Regions from separate parts of the Salipaludibacillus agaradhaerens genome, predicted to be linked through region 3. Evidence: riboswitches for the same ligand, from Rfam matches in the RefSeq annotation. Region 3 holds a riboswitch; each other region holds the start of a gene.
The links. Region 3 has a riboswitch for S-adenosylmethionine ahead of metE (5-methyltetrahydropteroyltriglutamate--homocysteine S-methyltransferase). Riboswitches for the same ligand answer to the same signal wherever they lie in the genome.
Positions count from the first base shown of each region.

Region 1: linked by a shared signal. The riboswitch ahead of BK581_RS10495 (methionine biosynthesis PLP-dependent protein) and the one ahead of metE (5-methyltetrahydropteroyltriglutamate--homocysteine S-methyltransferase) in region 3 are both predicted to bind S-adenosylmethionine.
Region 2: linked by a shared signal. The riboswitch ahead of metK (methionine adenosyltransferase) and the one ahead of metE (5-methyltetrahydropteroyltriglutamate--homocysteine S-methyltransferase) in region 3 are both predicted to bind S-adenosylmethionine.

Region 1 is NZ_KV917378.1:2,239,229-2,249,403, forward strand. Features, by position in the region: gene BK581_RS10475 (VOC family protein) at 103-954, shown strand; gene metH (methionine synthase) at 1,017-4,472, opposite strand; gene BK581_RS10485 (bifunctional homocysteine S-methyltransferase/methylenetetrahydrofolate reductase) at 4,477-6,351, opposite strand; gene metC (cystathionine beta-lyase) at 6,394-7,578, opposite strand; gene BK581_RS10495 (methionine biosynthesis PLP-dependent protein) at 7,571-8,704, opposite strand; SAM riboswitch class I at 8,861-8,969, opposite strand; gene BK581_RS10500 (GyrI-like domain-containing protein) at 9,405-9,884, opposite strand.
Region 2 is NZ_KV917378.1:3,900,942-3,911,116, reverse strand. Features, by position in the region: gene BK581_RS17945 (tRNA modification radical SAM protein MnmL/YtqA) at 1-932, shown strand, start outside; gene BK581_RS17940 (tRNA 5-(aminomethyl)-2-thiouridylate-methyltransferase MnmM) at 929-1,501, shown strand; gene BK581_RS17935 (tetraprenyl-beta-curcumene synthase family protein) at 1,575-2,684, opposite strand; gene BK581_RS17930 (alpha/beta hydrolase) at 2,720-3,514, opposite strand; gene BK581_RS17925 (gamma carbonic anhydrase) at 3,662-4,198, shown strand; gene metK (methionine adenosyltransferase) at 4,356-5,570, opposite strand; SAM riboswitch class I at 5,833-5,955, opposite strand; gene pckA (phosphoenolpyruvate carboxykinase (ATP)) at 6,438-8,021, shown strand; gene BK581_RS17910 (LTA synthase family protein) at 8,493-10,175, shown strand, end outside.
Region 3 is NZ_KV917378.1:1,601,038-1,611,212, forward strand. Features, by position in the region: gene BK581_RS07730 (hypothetical protein) at 1-1,345, shown strand, start outside; gene BK581_RS07735 (hypothetical protein) at 1,596-1,955, shown strand; gene metE (5-methyltetrahydropteroyltriglutamate--homocysteine S-methyltransferase) at 2,982-5,270, opposite strand; cobalamin riboswitch at 5,395-5,596, opposite strand; SAM riboswitch class I at 5,769-5,875, opposite strand; gene BK581_RS07745 (DEAD/DEAH box helicase) at 6,116-7,618, opposite strand; gene BK581_RS07750 (DEAD/DEAH box helicase) at 7,822-10,175, opposite strand, start outside.

The DNA of each region.
Region 1 (10,175 bases), 640 kb from region 3:
GACAGTTATTTTACAATAGGCGTTTAATTTGATTCTTCTATACAATTGAATCTATAATTAATTCAATTACTTACAAAATTAAAGTGCTAAGGAGGAATGGCTATGCCCTTTCACGAAGCATCGGCCACATTTATCAGTCATGTTCACTTAAAAGTAAGAGATTTAGCTACTTCTATGTCATTTTACCGAGACATTCTTGGGTTATCTATTTTCAGTGAGTCTGTCACAACTGTTTCCTTTACAGGCAATAAAAAAACGCCATTTTTAACAATTGAACAAGCCGGTGAATACGTACCGCGTCCACCTCGCACAACCGGCCTTTATCACGTTGCTCTTTTACTTCCTTCAAGAGCTGATTTAGGGAGCTTTCTTAAACATATGCTCGACCACGACTACCCTTTGCAAGGGGCATCAGACCATCTCGTAAGTGAAGCTATCTATATGGCTGATCCTGATGGTAATGGCGTTGAAGTCTATCGCGACCGTCCATCTGAAGAATGGATTTGGCAAAACGGTCGTGTCACGATGACAACTGATCCACTTAATGCAGAGGCTGTGCTCGACGCTGGAAAACACCTCCCGTGGGCAGGCATGCCCTCTGGCACTGTAATGGGTCATCTTCATTTACAAGTGGCCGATTTAAAACAAGCGGAGCATTTTTATTGCGACGGCCTCGGATTTAATATCGTCTCACAATTCGGTGAACAAGCGTTGTTTATCTCTAGTGATGATTATCACCACCATTTGGGATTAAATACATGGTCGAGTAAAAACGCGTCATCCCCACCAGAAAACAGTGTTGGCATTAAAAGCTTCGACGTTTTTTATCCTAATGAAGCTAGTCGTACTAAGGCAGTAGAGAGATTAAGAAGTCAGGAAAGGCCCGTTAATCATCAAGGAAATGCGCTCGTCGTCACTGATCCTTTCAACAATAGAATACGACTTCTCATTTGATAAAATAAGACGTTGCCCTCATAAATAATTATTTATGAGGGCAACGTCTGATCTCTCACTATTTAAACACTAAAGTATCTTCCTTTAGGATGGGCAAATACCATGGCAGACACACTAGCTTCTGGTTCCATCATATACTCTTCTGTGAGCTGAACATCAATTTTGGATGGTTCTAAAAGGTTGAAAAGTTTAGCTTGGTCTTCTAAATTTGGACAAGCTGGATACCCAAAGGAGACACGAACTCCTTGGTAACGGGCGGAGAACCGTTCCTTCATCGTAAAATCGGCTGAATCAGGGAAGCCCCACTTATCACGCATAAGCTGATGAATTCGCTCAGCAAAGGCTTCTGCCACTTCTAATGCCACTGCTTGAACGAGGTGACTGTACAGATAATTGCCTTCATGTTTCGCTTTTTCGGCTATCTCTCTCACACCACTTCCTGCTGTTACTGTTAAAAAACCGACATAATCCATTTCCCCATCTGCTTTATCCCTCAGAAAATCTGCTAAACATAGATAAGGTGGTTTCGACTGTCTTGGAAAATCAAAGCGTTCCAACACGCGCGTATGATCATCGCGGTCAAAGATCAAGACACTGTCTCCGTCCGCCTGTGCAGGGTAAAAACGATACATGCCATTCGCTTGCAGTAGCCTTTCCTTTTCTGCTTTGTGTAGAAATGCCATGACCTTTTCTTTTAATTCAAGTGTTTTCTTATCTCCCCGCTCACAATTGCGGGCAATATTCCCTTGAATACCTAGGTGTTGTCCGAGTAGGGTCTGCATATTTATATAAGGTAACAAATGTGATAAACGGAAATTCCGCAGGACATGCAAAGAAAGATCTTCTGGTATAAATATCGGACTATTTTCTGTCTCACTTCGTCTAGTAAGTACTTTAGTCCCTGAAGTAACACCTTGTTTTTTGGCTACATCACCATGTAAGTCTTGTTCTTTAATTTCTTTCTGCCGCTTTTTATGGAGGGTTATTAGCTCCTTTTTGTCCTCAGGCCGTGCTAATTTATTCGCTAATTCCAACCCTGTCATGGCATCTTTTGCATAGAGGACAAGTCCTTCGTATTGCTTAGAAATTTTATTCTCCGTAAATCGCCTTGTGAGAGCTGCCCCACCTACTAAAATAGGAATGGAGATGCCTCTTTCCCGTAAGTCATTAGCAGTTAACACCATCTGTTGTGTTGATTTTACTAATAGTCCTGATAAGCCGATAGCATCAGGTTTCTCACGCTCTACCGCGTCGATAATGTCATTCGGCGGAACTTTAATACCGAGATTAACAATGCTGAAACCATTATTTTGTAAAATGATTTCCACTAAGTTTTTCCCTATATCGTGTACATCTCCTTTAACCGTTGCAAGTAGAATTTTCCCTTTCCCACGATCATCAGCCTTCTTTTCCATGTAGGGCTCGAGATATGCCACAGCCGCTTTCATCGCTTCAGCACTTTGAAGCACCTCGGCCACGATTAATTCGTTATTGTTAAACAACTTCCCTACTTCATCCATCCCATCCATTAATGGACCGTTAATAATCGAAAGCGGGTCACGATACGTTTTAAGCGCCTCTGCTAAATCATCATTCAAGCCATCTTTTGAACCTTCAATAATATAGTCAGCCAGCCGTTCTTTCAGCGGAAGCTTTTTCACCGCAGTTGCCTTTCGCGGTTTTTTCTTCCGATAGAAATCCGTAAAGGCTGCTAATGTGTCGTCATTTGTACGGAATAACAAATCATCAGCTAACTGGCGTTCTTCTTCTGAAATGGAGCCGTACCTTTCTAATTTTTCCGTGTTGACGATGGCATAGTCTAACCCAGCTCTCGTACAATGATACATAAATGCTGCATTTAACACTTCACGGCCTAGAGGCGGCAAGCCGAATGACACATTACTTACGCCTAGTATTGTTAGACATTGTGGAAATAGCTCCTTAATTTTTCGTATGCCTTCAACAGTAGCCTCAGCTGAACCAATGTACTGTTCATCGCCTGTCCCAACAGGAAAGACAAGAGGATCAAAAATAATGTCTTGCGGGGATACCCCGTAACCATTGACCAATAAATCGAACGACCGCTCTGCAATCGCTACTTTCCGCTCCACACTCACACCCATTCCTTCTTCATCTATCGTCCCGACGACGACCGCTGCGCCAAATCGGTGAATAAGCTCTGCTACTTTTTTAAATTCTTCTTCGCCGTCTTCTAAGTTAATAGAATTAATAATTGCCTTCCCTTGTGAATAAGTGAGTGCCTTCTCAATAACCGACGTATCCGTTGAATCTAACATGAGGGGGACTTTTACTTTATTAATCACATGATGGAGGAAGTTCTCCATATCTGCCAGTTCATGACGATCAGGGTCAGCCAAACAAATATCAATAACGTGTGCCCCACGCTTCACTTGTGCCCTGGCTATTTCAGACGCTTCTTCATACTTTTCTTCCGCAATAAGCCGTTTGAACTTTCTTGAGCCAATGACATTCGTCCTTTCTCCAACGAGTAAAGGGCGCATATCAGTATCATATATGAGTGGTTCAATGCCTGACACGCTATGCCGGGTATTGTCCGGAAGGCGTCTCGGTTCATATTCTTTTACCGCTTCAGCCATTTCACGAATATGATCAGGTGTTGTCCCACAACAACCTCCCACGATATTTAACCATCCCTTTTCCGCAAAATCTATCAACTTTTTCGTTAATGACTTTGGTGATTCATGGTAATGGCCTTCTTCATCAGGCAATCCTGCGTTTGGATAACAATGAACGTACGAAGGAGCTATTTCAGATAACGTCCTGAGATGGTCTTGCATAAATTCCGGGCCTGTAGCACAGTTAAGTCCCACGACGGTTGGCTTCATATGAGCCAATGAAATATAAAAAGCATCGATCGTTTGACCTGCCAACGTCGTCCCCATCGGCTCAATTGTCCCAGAAAACATTAAGGGAATTTGAGCATGACGCTTTTCAAATGCTTGTTCAATTGCCACGTAAGCCGCCTTCACATTACGCATATCTTGACTTGTCTCTAAAAGTAAGATATCGACGCCACCGTCTAACAAACCTTCAACTTGTTCCCGATACGTACTCGTTAACTCAGCAAAGCTCGTTCCGCCTGTGACAGATAAAGATTTTGTCGTAGGACCCATGGCACCAGCGACAAAACGTGGTTTATCATCGGTGGAAAACCGCTGTGCTTCCTTTACAGCTAATTCTGCTGCTTTTCTATTCAACTCATAAGCTAATGCCTGAAGGTCATAGTCTGCCAATACAAGACTTGTGGCACCGAATGTATTCGTTTCAATTATATCCGCACCCGCCTCTAAATAAGCCCTATAAATATGACTAATCACATGAGGGGCAGTAATATTTAAGTACTCATTACATCCTTCAAACTCTTCCCCACCGAAGTGCTCTGCCGTTAAATCGGCATCTTGAAGCATCGTTCCCATTGCCCCATCTAACACTAAAATCCTTTGCTTTAATGCGTGTTCAAAACCAGATTTTGTCATCTGTTCACCTCTTTACCTGTTGCGTTTTATGTTGTCCTTGAATCAATGACTCTTCTTCACTCATGTCTTGAATGTAACGTGTTAATTCTACGGTCATTTCATAACGTAAAAAAGGTGTGATTAAATAAATATGGTTAAAATACGTTTTTGCTTCATCAATGAGCTCTTTTGCTAAAAGCAGGCCTTCCTTCTCTCCCTCTAATTTACTTTTGCCGCAAGTAGCCATACGCTTTCTCACATCATCAGACAAGATAATGCCAGGTACTTCATTATGCAAAAATTCAGCGTTACGGCTACTCACAAGAGGCATGATACCAATATAAATTGGAACGGGTAAATGTTTCGTCGCCTCATAGACGGTCTCTAACTGTGCGATACTATAAACTGGCTGACTCATAAAGTAGTCAGCACCGGCTTTAATCTTCCTTTCTAGACGCTTTACTTCCTTGTCAATATAACGAGCATTGGCATTAAATGCCCCTGCTACCGTAAACACGGTTTTTTCACCGAGGTCTTTCCCTGAAAAAGAAATGCCTTCATTTAATTGTTTAATAAATTTGATTAAGTCTAGTGACGCCATATCGTAAACAGACGACGCCCCTGGAAAATCCCCCACCTTAGCAGGATCACCTGTAATCGCTAATACATCATGAATCCCCAGTGTATGCAAACCAAGCAGATGGGATTGCAGTCCAATAAGATTACGGTCTCGGCATGCTAAATGTAAAAGTGGCCTCGCCTTTGTCTGTTGCTTCATTAATACACCTAACGATAAATTATCTATTCTGGCAGAAGCTAAAGAATTATCAGCGAGAGTTACGGCGTCAGCACCAGCCTCTTTTAACGCCTTCGTTCCCTTTAAAAATTCATCCGTTTTTGACAGGGATTTAGGGGGATCTAACTCTACAATGACTGATTGTCTATTTTGCGAGACATCTGAGAGAGGATGGGCCACATTTGGTGGTGTGACACTAACAGCAGCAGCCCTTTTTTCCTTTATTGGTTTACTAGTAACTGGCATTAATCCTTTGCTGAGGACCGTGGCCTTAATCGCCTTCACGTGGTCGGGTGTCGTACCACAGCACCCACCGATAAGCCTCGCTCCCTCCGCTACCAATTCTTCCGTCATCTTCCCAAAATAATGAGGGTTAGATTGATAGAAAAAACGACCATCCCGTACATTTGGTAAACTAGCATTTGGGTAAACAGATAAATATGTTTTTAGCGGTAAAGGCAGCTCTTCCAACGAACGGAGCATGTGATGGGGACCCATTCGACAGTTCAATCCCACCACATCAGCCCCCTCTTCTCCAAGTCTATCGAGGGCAGCCTTTAACGATATCCCTCCTTGTAGAACACCAATATCTCCAAGTGTCACTTGGGCTATAATAGGCACCTTTGTCTGTTGACGTAAATAACGAAGGATAAGACTTAATTCATCAATATTATAGAACGTTTCTAGCAATATGCCATCTACACCAGCTGTAAGCAGCACATCAGCTTGTTCTTTAAAGCTCGCTTGGACTTCTTCCGTTTCAAATTCTGTCAAGTGAACATTACTAATACCCCCGATCGTCCCTAAAACGTATGTGTGGTCACCAGCAGCCTCTCTAGCTATAGAGACAGCTTTAAGATTAATTTCCTCTGCAAGGTGTTCCAGCTGATAACGTCTCAATTTCAATCGGTTAGCCGCGTACGTATTCGTTTGAATAATATCTGCTCCAGCTTCAATATATTGCTGATGGACTTTTAACACTTTTTCAGGACGATCATAATTTAATAGTTCGAAGCAGCCATGAATGCCTTGCTGATAGAGGAACGTTCCCATCGCGCCATCACCGACCAAAATCTTTTGCTGCAAATCATCTAATAGTGCCATCTCGACTCCTCTCCCCTGTATAACAGATTGTCAGTCTACTTTTTATGATGGTACTTGTTTTTCTCGCGAGATCTTATGGAAAGCCTGCTCAAAATCCGCTATTAAATCATCTTTATTTTCTAGCCCAACAGATAAACGAAGTAGACCATCTGTAGTACCTCGTTTAGCCCGTTCGTTAGGAGGCATTGCTTCGTGCGACATTTTAGCCGGATACGATAAAATAGACTCTACAGCCCCAAGACTAACGGCAAAAACGGGTATCGACATAGCTTCAACTACAGCCTTGACAGCTGACCGGTCAGAAAACTCAAATGACAGCACTGCCCCTGCCCCTTCTGCTTGAGAGTTGTTTAACTCATAACCAGGGTGGTTCTCAAGCCCTGGATAATAGACGTGTTTAACAGTCGGATGATCGTTTAACCAAACAGCTATGTCATGTGCAGTAGCAGATGATAACGTCATACGAGCGTGCATTGTTTTAAGACCTCTCATAATGAGCCAACAATCATTCGGTCCGAGAATCGCCCCAAAGCTGTTTTGTAAAAATTTTAGCTGATTGGCTAAATCACGATCTTTCACAACTGCTAGCCCCGCCACCACATCACTATGGCCACCGATAAACTTCGTGGCGCTGTGTACGACCACATCTACTCCTAAATCTAGTGGGCGCTGTAATACTGGCGTCATAAACGTATTGTCTAGTACGGTGAGACAATCGTGATTTTTAGCCAATGTGACAATCTCTCGGATTGGCGTGATTTTCATCGTGGGATTAGAGGGTGTTTCCATATAAATCATGGCCGTGTTTGGACGTATTGCTTTTTTGACTTCTTCAACATTGGTCATATCCACAAACGTATACTCAATACCGTGGCGTGGAAGTATTTCTGTTGTGAACCGATATGTCCCTCCATAGACATCTTCTGTAATAACAAGATGGTCACCAGCAGAGAGCATCATAAAAGTGGACGAAATCGCTGCCATCCCTGAAGCAAATGCAAATGCTCGCGTCCCATTTTCAAGTTCTGCAAAAGTTTCTTCCAATGCTTGCCTTGTGGGGTTTCCTGACCGTGCGTAATCAAACGTTCCGAAGTGATCCACACTTTTCTGATGAAAGGTTGATGCTGGCTGTATCGGTATACTCACGGCTCCAGTTGAGGCATCCGTTTTATGAGAATGATGTAAAAGACGTGTTTGAATACTCAATGGTTGTCGTGCTTCAGGCATGTCTTTCCTCCTCCTTCTTTACCGCCGCAGCAAGCGCTTGATCAATATCTTCACGTAAATCATCTGCAGACTCAATGCCAACGGAAAAACGTAACAGTCTGTTACATACGCCTAACTCATTTCTCACTTCCTCTGGGACATCCGCATGGGTTTGCGTCGCTGGATACGTCATTAAACTTTCTACTCCTCCAAGGCTTTCAGCAAACGTTATTAGTTTTAAACTCTGTAGAAAAGGGTTGACCCACTTCTCATTTTTCACTCGAAAAGAAAGCATGCCCCCTCTTCCCGGATAATTCACATTAAGTACAGCAGGATGTGCCTGTAAAAAATCAGCTAGTTTTTTTCCATTCACTTCATGCTTTTCCATCCGTAAGGCAAGGGTTTTCATTCCCCTAATTACAAGCCAAGAATCGAGAGGTGATAAGATAGGGCCCATGCTGTTAAAAATATAATATAACCGTTCTGACAAGGCTTCACCTTTAGAGACGATAAGCCCTGCGATCACATCATTATGTCCTGATAAATACTTAGAGGCACTATGAATGACAATATCTGCCCCTTCTAGTATGGGCTTCTGCAAAAACGGTGTGTAAAACGTGTTGTCTACAATTAATAACAAATCGTGCTCTTTCGCTATTTGATTGAAAGCAGCCAAATCAGCTTCGTACATTAATGGATTAGTGGGAGTTTCAATAAAAAGAGCCTTTGTTGTGGGTTTTATATGTTGTTTAAAAAATTCAATATCTGTTACATCCCCATATTGAAACGTAATTCCCCAGCGCCGCCAACACGCTTCAAATAGACGATAGGTTCCGCCATATAAATCACTCGCTGCTAAGATATCATCACCACTATTAAATAGTGATAGGACAACTTGGATGGCAGCCATCCCAGAAGAACAGGCAAACCCCTGATCACCACTTTCTAATGAGGCGATCGCCTCTTCCAGCACTTCCCGCGTCGGATTTCCTGATCTCGAATAATCATAACCAGTCGATTGCCCAATCCCTTCATGTCTGTATGCCGTGGAACAATAAATAGGAAGACTAACCGTTCCAGTTGATGATTCACTGCGGTTTCCAATTTGCACAATCTTTGTTTCTAACTCGTTCGTGTCTTTACTCATTTAACGTCAACCCCTCCTTTAGTAGCATGCGATCCAACTTATCGATACCTTTGTTCCTATCCACATGTGTGGACGTTTAGAAAAGACCTCACTACGACAAAAAACCTTCTTCAAAAATAAGAAGAAGGTTGCTTAATACCATGCACTTTAGTCCTCTCCTTATCTTTGCAAGTTGTCTTCTTGCAGGAATTAGCACCTGACCGCATAAAGCCGGCTGGTTGCTGAGGTTTCTTAGGGCCTTTCCCTCCACCTCTCGTGATAAGAACGTTCTATTATATTCATTTATTTCCCAATCTAAATCTAATTGTTCCCAATTGTATCGAAATTTCTGAAAATATGCAACTCTTTTTCAAAAAATAATGCATCAATGATTTCCCACACAATTCGACTCTTTCTTCCATCCCTTTTTAATTGCTTCCTATTCGAAACACGTACACGCCTTTTTTTCATAACCGTCTTTCATTAATTAAGAGACGGCTCAATAAAGAATTTTCAGCTGCATGATGCCATGAAGCCTTTCGCCTCATTGCCTCTTAACACGTTGCTGATCCTCCGAGGGGCCCATCTTTCACCACAGCCTTTTCTTAAATACAATCATGTGATAGATGATTTATTATGGTTCGCCTGTTCGTGTTAAATATTCACTCAAAAAAACTAGGAGATTGCTTTGACAACCTCCTAGTTTTACGAATGATAGGTCTTACCTGGCAACTGGGATATGAATCTCAAAGATCGGTTCATCAACTAATATTTTTTCGGCGTTATGAAGCTCAATCTTCAGGGGAATGTCATCAAAAGCGTCTATGTCTTCAGGCTTCAATGGCGTCAGACCTCTTTCTATTAACTCTTCTTTAATTTCCTTATACGTCTCACTAATATCTTTATCTTTTCGATGTTTATAAATAAGGTAATCACCTTCAGGAATAATCCGATATGTCATGCCACGGGGCACATCTGTGCCATTATCTACTTCCCAGCCACCGATGTACGTAAAACCATCTCTCCTGTCATGGGTAGACACTCCGATAAATTCATGGGGATTTACTTTTCCTTTGATGTCTTCTATTCGTTGTTTAGCTTCATTGATAACTGGGTGTATCTTTCCTTCAGCTGCTTCCTCAAATGTCCCTGCCCACTCTAACCCGATAATCAATCTCTCACGCATACCTCTTATTTTCATTTTCAATCCCTCCTACCAGTTTATAATAATTGTCGTTTATTCTTAATGTCTTATTCTTTGTTGTGATACCGCCCCTGTATAATGGGGGCTTGTCAGACTCTCTTTCCCGCTAGTTTTCTCTTCTACACTTTGTATTTTATCTTGTTTTCTCTCATAACACACGTACTTATTCTTAAATATGATGATTACTGCCTATGTATCAATCCCATTACTCAAGTATGATCTCAACAATATAGGGACTAAATTCTCTCTTTAATTGACTTTTAAGAGACGTTTGATACAATCTAAGAA
Region 2 (10,175 bases), 2.3 Mb from region 3:
GCTATCTCACATGGAATTATCATTTGAAACAGCAATTTGGTGAAAAAATATTTAAAGTCCCTTTAGACGGGGGATTTGACTGTCCTAATCGGGATGGAAATGTTGCTTACGGTGGCTGTACATTTTGTAGTGAGCGAGGCTCTGGCGACTTTGCCGGCGACAGACGTGATGATTTAGTCACACAGTTTCATACGATTAAAGACAAACTTCATAAAAAATGGCGCTCGGGAAAATATATCGGTTATTTTCAAGCCTATACAAATACGTATGCCCCCGTAGAGGAGCTTCGTGACATGTATGAGGTCATTTTAAAGCAGGAAGATGTGATCGGTCTCTCCATCGCCACACGTCCTGACTGTTTACCAGATGATGTAGTTGCGTACTTGGCAGAACTGAATAAGCGCACTTATTTATGGGTGGAGTTAGGTTTGCAAACGGCCCATGATCAAACAGGAGAACTTATTAACCGCGCTCATGATTTTCAATGTTATGTTGAAGGTGTAAAAAAGCTTCGCAAGCATGGTATTCGCGTATGCTCTCATATAATTAACGGCTTGCCATTGGAGACGAATGCCATGATGCTTCAAACGGCTAAAGAAGTGGCTAAACTAGATGTCCAAGGGATTAAAATACATTTACTCCACTTATTAAAAAGGACGCCAATGGTTAAACAATATGAAAAAGGGATGCTGGACTTAATGGATAAAGAGACTTATATTAAGCTCGTCTGTGATCAGTTAGAAGTCCTTCCTCCTTCAATGATTGTTCACCGCTTAACAGGAGATGGTCCTGCAGATTTAATGATCGGACCGATGTGGAGTTTAAATAAGTGGGAAGTGCTAAATGGGATCGATAAAGAAATGAAAGAACGTAACAGTTGGCAAGGAAAATACTTCTCTACTGACGGTAGTCAAAAGGGGATTGCGTTATGAAATTAACACGTATTCTCCCCTTCGCAAGGGAATTATTAGCGAAAGCCGTTCCTAAGAGTGGGATAGCGATTGATGCCACAGCTGGTAATGGGCATGATACACTCTTTTTAGCGAAATGCGTTGGCGAACACGGCTTTGTATATAGCTTCGATATCCAAAAGCAGGCGATTGAGACAACTAAGAGCCGGCTTATGTCAGAAAGTGCGTTAACCCCTGTCAATCTCATTCATGATGGACACGAAAACTTACTCACATATCTAAAAACTGAGCATAACGGACAAGTTGATGGCGCAATTTTCAATTTAGGCTATTTGCCTGGGAGTGATAAATCGATCGTAACCATAGCTGAGACAACGATCACAGCGATACGTCATATTTTAACTCATTTAAAATCTGAGGGCCTTCTCATACTAGTCATTTATAGTGGCCATATGGAAGGGAAAAAAGAGCGAGAGGTGGTCATACCTTTTGTACGTCAATTGCCTCAAGACATGTACCATGTGCTAGAATATCGATTCACGAATCAGCGAAATAACCCGCCGTTTATTATTGCTATCGAAAAGCGCTAAGAATAAAATGCTCTTTATACTATTCCAACATAAGAAGATGCGATTATCATAAATGATAATCGCATCTTCTACTTCAATAAAAACTGTTTTGTCCTAGCCTCACTACCCCTGTCGCTTTTTCTCTTCGGGCGGTTTTTAGGTTAAACTTTATAAATGAATAAAAGAGTAACGTTGTCATTCCACCATGACGCATTAAGCGACGTTTATTTCTTTTTAAATTAGCATCTTTTTTGACTTTTTCATCCGCAAGATAAATAGCGAGTAACCCATTATTAATGAGCCGATGAAATTTGTTATCTCTCAGAGTTTTTAGCGAATCATCAGCTTTCATAAAGAACTGTTCCATTCTACTAAGTAGTGTTTCGTCACTCTCATAGTAAAAACAAAAATTTAAATCCCCTTCTATACGATCTTCCTCTTGATCAATGAAATAATCCATCATAATATGTAGCCCTTGAACCCAAGGGAAATACCCATCTTTAACAAGCTCTGCCTCTTTTTTTGAAAAGGAAGCGTCACCTGCTGCATATGAACTTAAACAAAATATTCCGAGAGTTGATCCTGTACAAGCCGAAAATTCATACCATGTCATGGGCGCCACCTGTGCTTTATGCTGTTCAAACCAATCAATCAGCCGTGTTTCTCTGTTCTCGTGATGGACATGCTTATTCACTTGTAAGTCACTATATAAAGAAGCTAACTGAAGGTTTTGAGCTTCAACCTCCTTGTAAGCAGGAAATGATAAGATACACGTCTGGCAGGTTTTTACGAGCTCAGATAAATATCCCCCGTCATCCTTTTCACTTCGATAGTGGTAATAATCATGCAATGGTGCGTTTACTGTAAGAGCATCTGACATCGCCATGTGAAGCGCACTAAAATCCTTTGGGTCTAACGAAGTGCTTCTATCACACAAATTATCTAAATAATCACTGATCGTTTGATAAGCCACAATAAACTTAACTGCTTCCTTTAGATGATCACCTGCCAATAGCGCATAGACAGCACCACCTTCACAGTGAAACGCTTTGTTAGCAATACTTGCTAACGCTTGTTCCCGAAGCTCTGGATCTGGAATCTCTTTAGCTCGCTTCCGCCACTCATCTAAGCATGTATAGACCTCCGGAATAACCTTTTTATATATTTGAATCATAAGAGACCAAGATGTCGTAGGGATCGTCACTTCACATTCCTCCATCACACGGTGAACAGAACCACTTAATTATGAAGATTCATCGTAACGAAACCGAGCATATGAGCCAGCACGTGATTTTTTTCCGGTTCGTTTAACACTTCATGGTACAGTCCTTCCCATTCTTTATAATATTTATCCTTTAAATCCACTTGATTAAACCATTCTTTCACTTTAAATTTATCAACAATTCGGTCATCGCCACCTTGCATCACAAGTAGCGGTAGTTCTGGAAAGCGTTCTGTATTGTCATGAGCTATTTTCATCGCTTTATCTAATTCTCTATACCATCTGACACTAACTTTTTTGATTAACAAATGATCGGTGGCATCTCGTTCCCGCATTAACGGGTCGCGCGTACCTGATCCTGTTTCAAGACCTGACGGAAACCTCAAACCAGGTGTCACTCTATTCAATGCCAATGAAAGTATCTTTTTGTTTATCGGCGTTTTATTAAATAATCCAAAGCAAGGTGATGACAAAATCACCATTTGAGGGAGCTTTTCTTCTCGCATCTCCATTAGCGTGCGAGTTGATATAAGGCCTCCCATACTATGGCCTAATAAAATCACAGGTAAACCATACTTTTTAGCTTCATTAAGCCAGCCTGATACAGCTTTTATGTAGTCATTGAAGCTTTTTACGTGACCTTTTCTCCCTTCCGTTGTCCCTTGGCCAGGTAAGTCCCCGAGTATAACATGAAACCCAAATTCATTTAACCGCTCAGTAATCCACTTGTAACGCACATGATATTCTCCAGCTCCGTGAACAACAACAAATACCCCTTTAGCCTCTTTTGACTTTGCTTCCCATCTCCACATATTTATCACCTTCGATTCAGTCTGTTTTCTTACTATCTTCCCTTTCCATAACACTTTCGTCAAGTCATAGAAATTGAGATTTCGTTCCCAAAAGAAAATTTGCTAAACTATTGGTGAAAGTATAAGTATTTTTAAGGAGGCGAGTTGATGACTATTTACCCATATAACGGAAAAACCCCTCTTATCAGTGAAGAAGCTTTTATTGCAACAGGGGTTATTATTACTGGCGATGTCACTATTCATGAAAATACAAGCATATGGTTTAATACAGTCATACGTGGAGATGTAGCCCCAACAATCATTGAAAAGAACGTTAATGTCCAGGATAATAGTACTCTTCATCAAAGTCCTAACATCCCATTGCATTTGAAAGAAGGGGTTACAGTTGGCCATCAATGTACGTTACATAGTTGCCTCATTCATAGACACGCTTTGATAGGAATGGGGTCACTTATTCTTGATGGCGCAGAAATCGGTGAAGAAGCCTTTATTGGTGCAGGAAGTCTCGTCCCGCCAGGAAAAAAGATTCCACCAAGAACATTAGCACTCGGTCATCCGGCTAAAGTCATACGCGAATTGACAGATGACGACTTTAGAGAAATGAAACGGATCAGAGAAGACTACATGGCAAAAGCCGCTTATTATAAGCGTTTTGAAGAGAAGCAACGTAACACTAAAAAGTGACACAGTTAAATATGGGAAGATATACTCAATTAACTGAATTAAACTAAAAAAGCACGCTGATGACCGAGAAATACTTTATTCATGCCAACTATAAGTTGACGAGACTAAAGTCATTTCACATCATGCGTGCTCTTTAATTTAGATAGGTTAAAACGAATTAAGATTGCTTTGCTAGTGCAAAAGCCTCTTCTCTCATAAGATCCGCTTTATCTGTCGCCTCCCATGGAAGGGCAACATCTGTACGGCCAAAATGCCCATAGGCAGCAGTTTGTTTATATATTGGTCGACGTAAATCAAGCATCTTGATAATCCCTGCAGGACGCAAGTCAAAGTGATTTCGTACTACTTTAACGAGTACTTCCTCCGATACTTTTCCCGTGTCGAATGTTTCAATTGCAATCGACACTGGCTGAGCAACACCGATAGCATACGCTAATTGAACCTCACACCGTTCAGCTAAACCAGCTGCTACAATATTTTTTGCCACATAACGGGCAGCATAGGCGGCAGAACGGTCCACTTTAGTCGCATCTTTACCAGAGAAAGCCCCACCTCCATGGCGCGCATATCCGCCATACGTATCTACAATAATTTTTCTACCAGTTAAACCAGCATCCCCTTGAGGCCCACCAATCACGAAACGTCCAGTAGGATTAATAAAATATTTTGTGTTTTCATCTAAAAATACCTCTGGAACAACTGGTCGTATAACGTGTGTCGTTAAATCTGCTTTAATTTGTGCTAATTCTACTTCAGGATGATGTTGAGTAGAAATCACAATCGTATCAATTCTAACTGGCTGTTGATTTTCATCATATTCCACTGTTACTTGTACTTTTCCATCAGGACGTAAATAATCCAATGTGCCATCTTTGCGCACTTCTGCAAGACGACGAGAAAGTTTATGTGATAAGGAGATTGGCAGTGGCATAAGTTCAGGTGTTTGATTATCTGCGTAGCCAAACATTAACCCTTGATCTCCTGCACCGATTGCTTCAATTTCGTCATCAGTCATATGGCCTTCTCTCGCTTCAAGTGCTTGATCGACACCTTGTGCAATATCTGGAGATTGTTCATCAATAGACGTGAGTACAGCACATGTTTCATAATCAAATCCATATTTCGCCCGTACATATCCAATTTCCTTCAACGTTTCTCGAACAACTTTTGGGATATCCACATATGTTGAGGTTGAAATTTCTCCAGCTACAAGCACAAGTCCTGTGTTAACTGACGTTTCACATGCCACTCTTGCATTAGGATCGTTTTTCATAATTTCATCTAAAATAGAATCCGATATTTGATCACAAATCTTATCTGGATGCCCTTCTGTCACCGATTCTGATGTAAATAAACGTGTTTTTCCTGCCACTTTATGTACCTCCTCAATTTTTTCAACTCATTGCCGATGACGGTACTCGTTCTCCTGTAGAATGGTTTCTCTCCTCACTAGATTAGCTGGTGAGTTGTCGCACTTACAACAACATCGTAAGTGCTGTTTGGAAAGCTTCACTTTTAAAAGCGCATCGGCATAATATCCTACGCTTCCTGCCTTTAAATAGTCAGACTTTCATAGAAGTATAAAAAACCTTTCCCTGACTAGAGGAAAAGGTTTGAATCCATTCGCCTTTCACCTCTTATCGGTCAAGACACCGTATGATAGCGTATGCCTTGCAGGTTAGCACCGTTCACATTTTGCCTTAGTGATGGTTGCTGGGCTTCGTTGGGCCTGTCCCTCCGCCTACTCAGGATAAGAGTATCCGTTCTCAAGAAAGAATAACCGATTTTTTTTAAAGTGTCAACTTTCATCCTTTAACTTCTTCTCTCATAACACTGTGACAATATTATGACGCTTTTAAATTTCTTTCTCTTTTTAGGTAGACATTCGATTACACTAAACTTGTAGTCATATTCTTACTTTTAACCAATATCTGTTTATCAATTCTTCTAAAATCACCTTTTAAAAATCACTCGCTTTCATCTGTCTCCTTCACGCTTAACCTTAATTTGATTTCTCAATTCCGCAATAAAGTATAGCACATATAAACTTAATGTATTATACTTTATAATATATAAGTCATACTATATTATTTGAATAAGATTAAGACACGTTATTAACTAGTTGGCTTTTCGTGAAAGTTTACACACCTTCTTACATTAATGAACATTCACGTTCGTCTTGTCTTAAAGGTGCCCCTCACAGGAAAACGAAGTAAATTATTTTGAAAGGGTGGATACTATGAGTATGCTTCATTTTGAAACAAGATTGTGTCAGCTGATACAAGGAAACAATGTGAACAAGGACCTCCCTGTCCCCCATTTAATTGAAAAGATGTTAGCTAGAAAAGAAGGGCATCTAACTGCCACAGGGGCCTTTGTAGCCAAAACAGGGGAGTACACCGGTCGCTCTCCAATGGATAAGTTCATCGTTAAAGAGGCTTCCTCAGAAAGAGATATTCATTGGGGCTCTGTTAACAAACCCATTTCATCTGAAACTTTTGAACGTCTTTATGAAAGAGTTTTACATTATTTAGCTGATAAGGATGAACTATTTGTACGACAGGGCTTTGCCGGAGCCGACACTAACTATCAATATCCTATTCGGGTCGTAAATGAATTAGCATGGCATAATTTATTTGTAAGACAGTTATTTATTCGCCCAGAGCAAGAAAAAAAAGCCACACAATTGCCAGAATTCACGATTGTTAGCGCTCCAGGATTCAAAGCTGATCCAACACGTGATGGCACACGCTCAGAGGCATTTATCATCACCTCATTTGAAAAACGAACGATTCTCATAGGTGGAACAGCATACGCCGGAGAAATGAAAAAGGCGATTTTTTCTATTATGAATTACCTATTACCAAAACAGGGGGTCTTCTCTATGCATTGCTCAGCTAATGTTGGTAGTGAAGGAGATGTGGCGTTATTTTTTGGCCTCTCTGGCACAGGTAAAACGACTCTTTCAGCTGACCGACACCGGTCACTCATCGGTGACGATGAACATGCTTGGTCTCCGACAGGTATTTTTAATATTGAAGGTGGTTGCTATGCCAAATGTATTAATTTATGCAAGGAAAAAGAACCAGACATTTACAATGCAATTAAGTTCGGAGCCGTTTTAGAGAACGTTGTCATCGATGAACACACACGAGAGCCGGACTATGATGCTACAGACTTCACTGAGAATACGCGAGCTGCCTATCCCCTAACTTCCATTGATTCGTCAACCATACCTAGTATTAGCGGGCACCCTTCAACATTGATCTTTTTAACCGCTGATGCTTTTGGAGTCCTCCCTCCAATAAGTAAGTTATCAGTAGAACAAGCTATGTATCACTTTTTATCAGGTTACACTAGCAAGCTAGCAGGGACAGAACGGGGAATTAGTTCACCAACAGCCACTTTCTCAGCTTGCTTCGGTGCACCGTTTCTCCCGTTACATCCGAGCCACTACGCCAAAATGTTAGGGGAGAAAATGACGGAGCATAACACAGATGTGTTTCTCGTTAATACAGGATGGCAAGGGGGACCATATGGCACTGGTCACCGGATCAGTTTACATTATACTCGAGCAATGGTAAGAGCCGCCCTTCAAGGTGATTTACAATCAGCAGAAACGACTAAAGATCCAGTATTTGGGTTAAATATTCCGCTTCATTGCCCTGGCGTTCCTGATCATCTTTTACTCCCATGGCAAACATGGGCAGAACCCCTTGCCTATGAACAAAAAGCGAAAGAGCTAGCTTATAAATTCAAAGAGAATTTCAACCGGTTTAAAGACATATCCAGAGATGTATTAATCGGTGGGCCGCTTATCTAAAAAACTTTCGTATAGAAAGTCTTCCATTTATCATGTTCTTCCTTTAAGGATGATCGATGTTTCAATATCGATCCTTGTTCCTTCTCAGGAAGAACATGTTTTATTTTGTTATAGAAGGAAATATCGGAACACATTAAGCTAGCCTTAGTCACTAAAATGAACAAACACCCCGGTATAGATAGAAAAAGTTTGTAAAATTAAGTAATTATATATAGAATTGCGGAACTTTTTACTTCAAAGCACGTCTAACTATTATAATTAATTCATATTTTGTTTACTTTTCATTTACAAACGGACTATAATAGTTGAAGTGTGTTATTTTTAAGGGCTTTAATAAATGGGTTATAAAAACAGACACAATCCATTATGTCCTTATGCATAGATAACACAACACACTTTTATAGTTACAGTTAAGCTATGAGATAGCTTAAACATATTACAGATAAAGATTAATTTATGGGGGAAGAAAACATGATGAAAAAAGAAAATAATTTAAAGAAGCCGTCAATCTTTTGGATTGCCCTGTTCTTTTTATGGCTTAAGACGGTCATCGTAGGGGTTACACAGTTTAATATAACGATAGAAAATATGAACCAATTCATTATTCTCATATTAAACCCTCTACCTATTTTAATGTTAGTCATTACGTTTTTATTACGTCGTAAAGAAAGCAGACAAACTTATTACATGCTCGTTTTTATGACACTGGCTTCAATTGTATTGTATTCAAACGTGGTTTATTATAGAGAATTTACAGATTTCATTACAATTCCGCTCCTTTTCATGGGTAACAACATGGCTGATTTAGGGTCAAGTATCCATACCCTTGTTAAATGGTACGATATACTATTTTTCGTAGATATCGTGATTGCAGGTGTTTTAATTCACAAGTGGGAAAAAGCAGGGAAAGTTGTCAAGTACAAGCATCGTTTTAAAGATCTCCGTCCCTACTATGCGGTTATTATCATTTTAACGATCATTAATGTTAGTCTTGCCAATGTTGAACGTCCACAATTATTGACACGAACATTTGACAGAGAACTTTTAGTCAAAAATCTAGGCGTTTACAGTTTCCACCTTTATGATGCTTATCTCCATACTGCTTCTCAAGCTCCACGCGTATTTGCAAATGAATCTGGCCTTGAAGAAGTGAATGAATTTATTGGGGAGAACCAACCAAGTATAGAAAAAGATTTATATGGCATCGCTGAAGGTAAAAATGTTATTTTTGTGGCCGCAGAATCGCTCCAAGATTTCGTTATTAACGAAACTCTCAATGGTGAGGAAATTACACCGTTTTTAAATGAGCTCGTAGAAGAAAGCTATTATTTTGATCAGTTCTATCATCAAACAGCACAAGGTAAATCTTCAGATTCGGAGTTTCTTATTAATAATTCCTTATATCCGTTGGCAAGAGGTGGGGTCTTTTTCTCTCACGCTACCAACGAGTATTACGCCTTACCTGAAATTTTAAATGAAAATGGGTACTACACAGCCTCTATGCACGGAAATAATGGGAGCTTTTGGAATAGAAATGTGATGTATAATCAATTCGGTTACGACGATTTTTATACGAAAGATGACTATGAAATTACGGAAGAGAATAGCGTAGGCTGGGGTTTAAAAGATATCGATTTCATGGAACAATCTGTTGAACACATGCTAGACATGCCACAGCCATTCGAAGTAAAACTTATCACGTTAACAAACCACTTCCCATTTGATCTAGACGAGGAAGACATGTATATTGATAGATTTGATTCTAATAGTAATACTTTAAACAAGTACTTCCCAACCGTCCGTTATATGGATGAATCCATTAAAGTTTTATTTGAGCGTTTAAAAGAAGAAGGCTTGTATGAAGATTCCATTATCGTCATTTATGGTGATCATGACGGAATTTCATCAAATCATAACAGAGCGATGGGACAGTTTTTAGGTGAAGACGTGACACCATTTGTTGAAACACAACTGCAACAAGTGCCATTTATTATCCACATTCCAGGGATGGAAGGTGAAAAAATCTCGAAGGTCTCTGGACAAATAGACGTTCGACCGACCATACTCCATTTGTTAGGAATTGAAGTGGAAAATCAAACGATCTTCGGTGATAACATCTTCTCAGAAGACTACGAAGAATTTACAATTCTTAGA
Region 3 (10,175 bases):
AGATGCAAAATTTAATATGGCTAACGGTGAAGAAGTGACGGTAGAAGAATTAAATCCAGTAAACGAAGAATATATTCCCGTTGTTTCCCGCAGTTATGCAGAGTATCGCTCAGATGTTTTAATGGGGCAGCTAGATAATCCCGCCTTTTATAACCTTGGTGACACGCGGATTCAGCGGGTGAATGATGCGCTTTATTGGATTACACCTATAGAGTATGATGGCTTTTTCCGCTGGTATCGTAGCAGCCATGCTCCAGGGTACATTATGGTCAGTGCCGAAAACCCGCGTGAAGAACCAGAAATGGTCTTAACTGAGATGACCTATGTCCCTTCAGCGTTTTTCCATGAAAATCTAGAACGACATGTTCGTTCTCAATACCCTGATGTGCTTATGTTAGACACGACGTTTGAAATTGACGGTGAAGGTAATCCTTATTACATTGTCAGCTACGGACATTATACGGAATTCCGCCGTGTAGCCGATGTTGATGGCGTCATCATTGTGGATCCTGCTACTGGCGAAACAGAACAATATGAAAAAGAAGCAGTCCCTGAGTGGGTAAATCGTATCTATCCCCCAAGTATTGCAGAAGAGCGTAATGAGTGGTTTGGTATTTACAAGCAAGGCATGATCAATCGCTTTTTTGGCCGTGAAGGATTAACAGAGCCTACAGCATGGGGAGCAGTGGATTCTGTGACAGGGGTTGTAGATGCAGACCTAAAACTAAACTGGTTCACTGATCATATGCGGCTGCAAAACGAAGATCAGGAAGCATCACGCTCTATGGTCGGCTTCACGATGTTCGATGCCCGCACTGGAGAGCTTCAGTATTTCCGAGATGCTAGCGGCTCACTCAATGGCCGAACTGCCATGGATTTAGCTGAACGAACGTTTCGCCGTGATGATTACGTAGCAGGGACACCCTCTTTATATAATATATATGGTCAATATACATGGATTGTCCCTCTCATGGACAAAAATGACGTCTTGCGACAAATCATGCTCGTAAGCGCACGGGATGAGAACATCTACGGCTATGGTGAAACAAAGCGAGAAGCTTTCGGAGCTTATCAGTTAGAAATATCTTCCCAAAGTGATGAGAAGGTCGTACCAGGTGAATACACAGATATGGTTGAAATAACCGCAGAAATTGACCGTATTTATAAATGGGATAAAGAAGACAATGTCACGATCAGATTTCTTCTAGAAGGGGAAGATCGAATCTTCACGGTTAATGCTTCGTCTTACCCGAGAGCCCTTTTCCTTGAACCCGGTGATGAAGTGACCATCTCATTTATGGATACTGGTGAAGAAGTGCAAGCGATTGAAGATTTGGAACAATAGAGAATGGCTTAACTGACTTAAGAAAAGGGCTTATCTAAAGCTCTTTTCTTTTTATAAAACCTTCAATCAGGACTGAGCATCCGTTATCACCCGCCTAAATAGAGTTACCTCTTCTCTCTATTTTGAGCCGACAGTTTGACGGACGATTAGCTGTGATAAACGAAGCTCTATTTATTAAACGAATGTTAGAACACAAAAATAATAATTGACGGTACAACATATTAGTATAATCAATAGGGAGCTGAATTAGATGAAAACTTATATTTGTCCAATTTGCGGATACGATGGGTTAGATGCCCCACCATATGAGATCCATAGCCATTCAGCCTCTTATGATATTTGCCCTTGTTGTTATTTTGAATATGGATATAGTGAAGATCATGAAGTAGATTTAGGCTATATTGTTACACCTGTTGACATGAGGGAGGCAGCTTTTCAATTATACCGAAAACAGTGGATTGAAAAAGGTGCGGTAGTCGGTTCTCCAGAAAACTACCCAAAAGAATTTCAAGAAGATGGAAAGGTAAAACAAGAGGCAGTCCTGAAACAATTAAATCGCTTGAACCTATCATTAGATAACTTCACATTTCTTGAGGAGTATGATATATAAAATATGTCTATGAAACTCACTAGTCACGCATAAATAATGTCATCATTTTCAGTTTAATCATTCTAGTTGTTCAGAGCTGAAAAAAGGTGATAACTGGTTAAAGGTGGATTTGGAAGGGTTATCGCCTGACTTATCCATTATAAAGGACCTTTTTCTTTGCATAACTTTAATGGACTTTAAAACGAGATAACATGAGTGACAAAAAAGACGTGTGACATCCTGGCTTGTCATTAATAAAAAACCTCGTTTACGTACCTTTTTTATAAACTAAATCACCTCCTCTTTACTTGTGGATAAGAAGTCTTGTCAAAATGAGGTCATTAGCGAAAGTAAAATAAGCGGATATTTTCCGGTTAGATGCAGAAAAGACCTCATATTGGGGTATATAGGGGGAAATTTTCCGATTATGCAAAGCAAAACAAGCCAATTTCAGATTTTCCGAGTCAATAGGCGGAATTTCTCCGTCTATTTAAGCTATTTCCATTGCCAATGACTATTTAAGAGTATTTTCTCCGCCTATTTCTCAGATCGGGTTCTTAACCTGATCCCCCAACCGATAAAAGCGCATTCTCACGATCCCATATGGGGAATCAACATATTATTTTCGACTAGCTGAGAAAACACCTTTTTCACTGTCTAGTTCATCCCTCAGGCCTATCACTTGCTGAACTTCTCTTTAATTTGGTCATGTGAAAAGCGGATCACGGTCCCCCGTCAATCACCAACTATTTTTGACGATTCCAGACGATAGACATAAAACGAACCTTTAAAAGTGGGAGTTTTCGTTCTTCTTCCACTGATTGATAGTTGAGTCAATCAGGATATGAGCGTCCGTTATCCCCGCATATATAGTTAATCTCTCCTCCCTATTTTGAGCCGAGAGTTTTACGGTCGGTTATCTGTGATAAATAAACTCCCCTAAAGCTAGAGAAAGAATCTCGATGTGCCGTAGGGGAGTCTTGATAAGTGAGGACGTCGGATAAAAAGCTCATCCGTTGCTAAACGTTTGTTTCATAGAAAGCTCGTTTATTGGGAAACCTTCCATTCTTCTCTTACTTTCTTCGTAGCTGTCACCATATTTTTCAACGCTGCAATTGTTTGCTCTTCTGTTCGCGTTTTCAATCCACAATCTGGGTTCACCCAAAAGGCTTGTGCTGGTAAAACATTCAATGCTTGTTTAATCACATTTAACATCTTCTCAACATTTGGAATTTGAGGACTATGAATATCGTAAACACCTAAACCGATCCCTTTATCATAGACATTCGTTTTAAATGTCTCAATGAGTTCACCGTGACTGCGGGACGTCTCTATAGAAATAACATCAGCGTCTAATGCTTTAATGGAATCAATGATGTCATGAAACTCACAGTAGCACATATGAGTATGAATTTGTGTCGTTGGTTTTACTTGAGCAGTTGCCAATCTAAACGCTTCAACTGCCCAATCTAAGTATGCTTGTTGCTCATGTTTCTTTAATGGCAATCCTTCTCTCAACGCCGGTTCATCCATTTGAATCATCTCGATCCCTGCTTGTTCAAGGGCCTTCACCTCTTCTACTAAAGCTTTTGCGATTTGCCTTGTGACGTCTCGATTAGGTATATCATTGCGAACGAATGACCAGTTTAAAATGGTGACAGGTCCTGTGAGCATTCCTTTTACCGGCTTTTTCGTCAATGATTGAGCAAATTTCGTCTCTTTCACCGTCATTGGTTTTTCAAAGCTCACATTCCCATAAACCACCGGAGGTTTTACACAACGGGAGCCGTATGATTGCACCCAGCCATTTTGTGTTACGGCAAAGCCATTCAGCTTTTCACCGAAATACTCGACCATATCATTCCGTTCGAATTCACCGTGTACAAACACGTCTAGTCCCACTTCTTCTTGGATCGTAATCCACTTTTCAATTTTCCCCTTAACGAAAGTGTCATATGTGTCATCATCAAGCTCTCCCCGACGCCATTCAGTACGTGTTCGCTTCACATCACGTGTCTGGGGGAAACTCCCAATCGTTGTCGTTGGTAAAAACGGAAGGTGCCATTTCTTTTCTTGTAATTCTTTTCTCTCTTCATACGTATGCGTTCGTTCAGTAGGCAAGTCCGAGTCAGTTGAAATGTCTGTTAGTTTTCTAAATGGGGCATGCTTAAACGTGTCAACTGACTGTTGATACTCTTCAAACGTTTGTTTCGCCGCTTCATCTGTTGGATGATTGCTTATCGTTTTTAACAAGTGTAATTCATACAATTTTTCCTCGGCATACGACAAACCGTTAAGGAGTTCTTGATCTAATTTCGTTTCATATTTTAATGTAACTGGCACATGTAATAAACTCGACGATGGCTGAACAAGTAAGTGTTCAGAGGGAACAACTTCTTGTAGCTCTGTTAAGAGAGACAACGCATCACGTACATCTGTTTTCCAAATATTACGGCCATCAATGATACCAGCGCCTAATAATTTGCCTTCTGGAAACCCATGAGCTTTAATTGCTTGTAAATTCACACCTTTATCATGAATAAAATCTAGTCCAATCCCTTTAACAGGAAGTGAGACAATTTGCTCAAAATGATCAATTGAACCGAAATACGTTTGGAGCAACAAGCTAACTTCTGGAAGTTTCTCAGCTAATTCACGGTAAATTCCTTTCAGCTGCTCAATATCTCCTTCTGATAATGTGGTAACAAGTGATGGCTCATCTAATTGGATAAGTGAAGCGCCAGCTTGATACAGTTCTGATATGACTTGTTCATACAACGGAACTAATTTTTCTGCCAACTGTGGAAATTCATTGTTTGTATAACCCTTTGATAACTTCAAAAATGTAAATGGTCCTATAAGCACAGGCTTGGCTTCAATTCCTAACTCTTTCTTCGCTTCTTCATATGCTTGAAGGGTATAGTTGGTCGTTACTTTAGGTACCCAGCCTCGATGAAATTCCGGCACAATGTAGTGATAATTTGTATCAAACCATTTCGTCATTTCGCATGCTTCCCCATCATCACTACCTCTTGCCATAGCAAAATAAGTATCTAAAGGGTCTGCTGGTGATTTTGCAAACCGCTCTGGAATGACGTTAAACATGAGTGCCGTATCCAGCACATGATCATAAAAGCTAAAATCTCCAACTGGTATATAATCAACATATGCATCACGTTGCTTTTGTAAATGAGATAAACGAATCTGTTTCATTTCCTCGTAAAATCGTTCCTTTGAGCGTTCCCCTTTCCAATAAGCTTCAAGCGTCCGCTTCCATTCTCGTTGTTCCCCTATACGTGGATATCCTAATTGACTTGTTTTTAGTGCCATCTTCATTTCCTCCTTTAAAAGTGAGTTGTTCCTTCCTAAATTAAAAAGGATATTTTTACCATTGAAAAGGTTAAAAATATCCTATTACATGTCTTAGATATTTAACACCTCCCTATTTCCCCGTAGGATAACAGTGTTGTGATAATAGGCAGGTCTCCTGACTCGTCTCTCATCATGAATATGGTCTTCCCAGAATAAGATATTGACTTCCAGTGACTTGGTCATATTCACTCTTGACTTACAGTGGCGGGACCGTTCTGGATTTACACCAGATTCCCTTTTAATCATTCAGCGTATTAAACGCTAAATGAACCTATCTCACGACTATGAAGTTTTTATAAGAAAACAGGCTTAGGACGTCCTCAATAAACGAGAGGTCAGAAGCTAGTTTCTAATCGTACCATTACATTGAGGAACGTTATACCATCGTAAAAAACCCCTTCTCTCACTAATAATTTAGATGAGAAAAGGGGTTGATAGCAGTATTAAATGCAGATCACGTCTCTCTCATCTTTGAAATGCTAAGCATTCCTCTGAAATTGGCACCGTGTACGAACGTACTGGTTGCCGAGGTCTCATAGGGTCAGTCCCTCCACCTCTCTGGATAAGAATCATATGAAGTTTGGTAAGTTATTAACGAGTGTAACATACTCAGATAATAAATCAACAAATAATTAAAATTAATTTTAAAATTCCAATTTTTTTGGCTAATTAGTAAATCACAAAGAGGAGATTGATCACATCGCTGAAACATCGAGACCCCCTAAAACATTTTAAAGATCAAAAAAAGAGTGTGTTAAAAGGACAATCGCCCCTTTAACACACTCTAATAAACACCTTCAAATAAGATGTTACTTTTTCTTTTTGAAAGACAAAGATTTTACTTTTGCATCAGAACCACCAGATCCGCCAGATCCACCAGTTCCACGGCCTTTTCCACCACGGCGTCCACGGTCATTTCTCTGACGTGACCCACCTCGATAACCACCCTGGCTTTTATTTCCGCCTTGTGGTCCTGAGTTACGACGTTTAGAACGAACAGGTGCTTCACCAGTAATATGAACAGGCGTTTGATCCGGTTCCTTCGTCATCGTTTTTAATGCCGCAGCTACGAGTGTTTCAGGGTCATGTTCTTCTAAAAGTGATTTTGCTGCTCCGAGAAGATGTTCAAAATCTCCTTTTCGAAGTGAATTCTGCAAATGATTGACAGATCTATCTTGGCGACCTGCTAATGCTTCCTCATATGTCGGTACCCCTTGTTGCTTCATCGGTTTTTTCGTTGTTTTTTCAATGACTTTTAAGTGATCTCGCTCTTTCGGTGTGACAAAACTAAATGCTATACCACTCTTACCTGCACGTCCTGTACGACCGATACGATGGACATAGCTTTCAGAGTCTTGTGGTAAATCAAAGTTAAACACGTGTGAGACGTTATTCACATCGAGCCCTCTTGCAGCTACATCTGTCGCAACAAGAATTTCGATAGCGCCTCGTTTAAACTTACGGATGACCGCATCACGACGCTCTTGCTTCATATCACCATGGAGGCCTTCAGCCGCAAAACCACGAATCCCTAGTGACTCAGCGACTTCGTCAACTCGTCGCTTCGTACGTCCGAAGACGATTGCCAATTCAGGCGGATCAATATCCAGTAAATGACAGAGCGCATCGAATTTTTGTTTTTCGTTAACCACAACGTAGCGTTGCTCAATATTCTCAACAGTTACTTCTTTTGATTTAACCGTTACGTTAACAGGATCGGTCATAAATGATGCTATGACATTTTTCAGCCTTGCAGGCATCGTTGCTGAAAATAGCATCGTCCGTCTATCTTCAGGGACTTCTTTTAAAATCGTCTCGATATCTTCAATGAATCCCATACTCAGCATTTCATCCGCTTCATCAAGGACAACCGTATTGATATACTCTGGACGAATCGTCTTACGGCGCATATGATCCATAAAACGTCCTGGTGTCCCTACAATGATTTCAGGGCGTTTTTTAAGTCCTCGGATTTGTTTGGAAATCTCCTGACCGCCATAAATAGCAAGAGAACTTACACCTTTCTCGCGACCGAGCTTGTTCAATTCCTCTGATACTTGAATAGCCAATTCTCTCGTCGGAGCTAATACAAGACCTTGTGGATGACGTTGCTGTGGTATGACCGATTCCAGTAAAGGAATCCCAAAAGCTACTGTTTTTCCTGTTCCTGTTTGAGCTTGTCCGATGACATCGCGGCCATCCTTTGCAGCTGGAATAACTTTTTCCTGAATAGGGGTTGCATCAGTAAACCCCATTTTTTCAATGGATTTCAAAATCGTTTCTTCAATGTTTAAATCTTTAAAACGTGCCAAATGCTTTTATCTCCTTTTAATTCATACTTTACCGTCAGAGCGATTGTATTTATTTTAACCTTAAAAATGCAGCTCATACGTTTTTTAAACGGACAAGCTGCATGCGTTATCCTATTTTAACCTACTGAGAAAAGGATGAATCCTTCTGAAATTTTTTCAACTTGTTAAGTTTACCATATATCAACTAAAATAACCATCCCTTTTTAAGATAAACCTAGCAATTCTTCAATATCTTCTTTACCTAGTGATGACATCATTGTTTCTCCAGGCTGAATGACGCGATCAAGTAGATGCCGCTTTTTTTCTTGTAATTGATGAATTTTTTCTTCAATCGTCCCTGTCGTAACCATTTTGGTCACATGTACGACACGCTTTTGTCCAAATCGGTAAACACGATCTGCTGCCTGTTCCTCTACAGCAGGGTTCCACCAAGAGTCAAAAAGAATGACCGTGTCCCCTCCTGTCAAGTTAAGCCCTGTGCCACCAGCTTTTAATGACACGAGAAATAAATCTTTTTCTCCTCGATTAAACCTCTCTGCTAGCTCAACTCGTTCATTAGAAGGCGTTGATCCATCTAAGTAATGATAGTCCCAACCACTTTTATTTAGATGCTTTTTCATAATAGCAAGCATTTGGGTAAACTGGCTAAAAAGCACGATACGTTTCCCGGCATCTCTTGCTTCTTCCAAGTATTCAAGGAGCCGGTCCAGCTTTCCAGATCCGCCGGTATAATCATCTAAAAACATCCCTGGATGACAGCAAATTTGTCTCAGCCGTGTCAAACCTGCCAACAACTTCATCCGATTTTCTTGAAAGGTATTGGTTTGAAAGACTTCACTTGCTTCAGATTTCAATAAATGTAGCTGACCTAGATAGACCGTCTTTTGCTGCTCAGATAAATGGGTATATTCAATGGACTCAATTTTATCAGGAAGCTCTTGGAGAACATCGTTTTTCATCCGCCTTAAAACAAACGGTTTTATTCTACGAGCAATACGATCTTCTTCATAATTTTTAAACGTTTGCTTATTTTTGAAAATCCCCGGTTGCACGATAGAAAAAATGGAATAAAGCTCATCCAGTGAATTTTCAATCGGTGTCCCGCTTAATGCAAAGCTGTTAGTTGATGTAATCATTCGAACAGCCTTCGATGTCAACGTTCCTTGATTTTTCACATACTGGGCTTCATCTAATACGAGCGTTGAAAAATGGTGAGCGTCATAATAATGGATATCTCTACGAATTAAAGGATAAGACGTAATCCAAATGTCCACACCAGCAGCTGACTTTAAAGCGTCCTCCCTTTCATGTTGAGAGCCTGATATCACCACCGTGGATAGTTCAGGAGCAAACTTCTCCAGCTCTTTCTGCCAATTATATACCACGCTAGACGGACAAATTATCATCGCTGGTGCCGATTCTTTATCAGCATTTTTCACTGAGCTTAAGTAAGCAATTGTTTGAAGTGTTTTACCCAGGCCCATGTCATCGGCAAGTATCCCACCAAAACCATAGTGTGCAAGAGACATTAGCCATTGATAGCCGCGTTTTTGATAATCACGTAACACGTTGTCGAGATGCTCAGGAACAGGAAAATCTAATTCCTCAGGTTCAGTCAAACGTTCTACTAGCTTTTTAAAAGCCCGATCCTTTTTTATTTGCACCTCTGTCTCTTCAGATAACTGAAACGCGCGATAAAGCGGCAAAGAGGTATGAGGTGAAACATCTTTCGCCGACATATCTAAGTCTTCAATGACACGCTTCATGTGTTTAAAGGCGTCAGAGTCTAAATGAAGGTAAGCACCTGACTCTAACTGATAGTATTTTTTTTGGTCTAGAAGGCTTTTTAATACACCATTCAGCTCCTCATCACTTATCCCATCAACTTCAAAAGAAACATCGAGAAGGCTTAATGATTCATTCGTTTCCACTTTGATCGACGGTGCCTCTACTGGCTGATGGACGATATTTTTGACGCTAGCAGATATATATAAGTGAAAGGATTTAGAAAGTTGTGGGACATCTTCAGCTACAAATGCAAGAATTTCAGCTTGGTCATCTAAAAACAAGTCACTTCCGTTAAATTTAAAAGGGATGTTTTCAATAATTGATAAGAGAAAATATTCCTGTTCCACATCACGAACGATGACATGTGAGCTATCGGTTGCTTCACGATGAAAAGGAGATAATTTCGTTTCACCATATTGGAAAAACACTTCTGCAGTGAGACGTTCATCAACATAATCCACATATAATAGCGGTTGTAAGGGTGCCATTTTAATATTTTCGTTTAGGGATTTCGTTAAAGAAACATGCCCCAATTCTTTAAGCCTCGGCAAAACAAGGGAGGCGAATGTTTCAAGCTGACTTTCGTCTAAAAACAACTCTGCTGGCGCCTCTGTGACCAGTTGAAAAAATAACGTATCAAAGGCTTCGAGGGCATCCCCCTTCAAGTGATGAAAGGTCCCATCTATATAGAGAAAACCATATTTTTTCCCGAAATAATGGGCGTAATTAGACCCTTCCCATGACAGGCGGTACGCTCCTGTCCACTCAT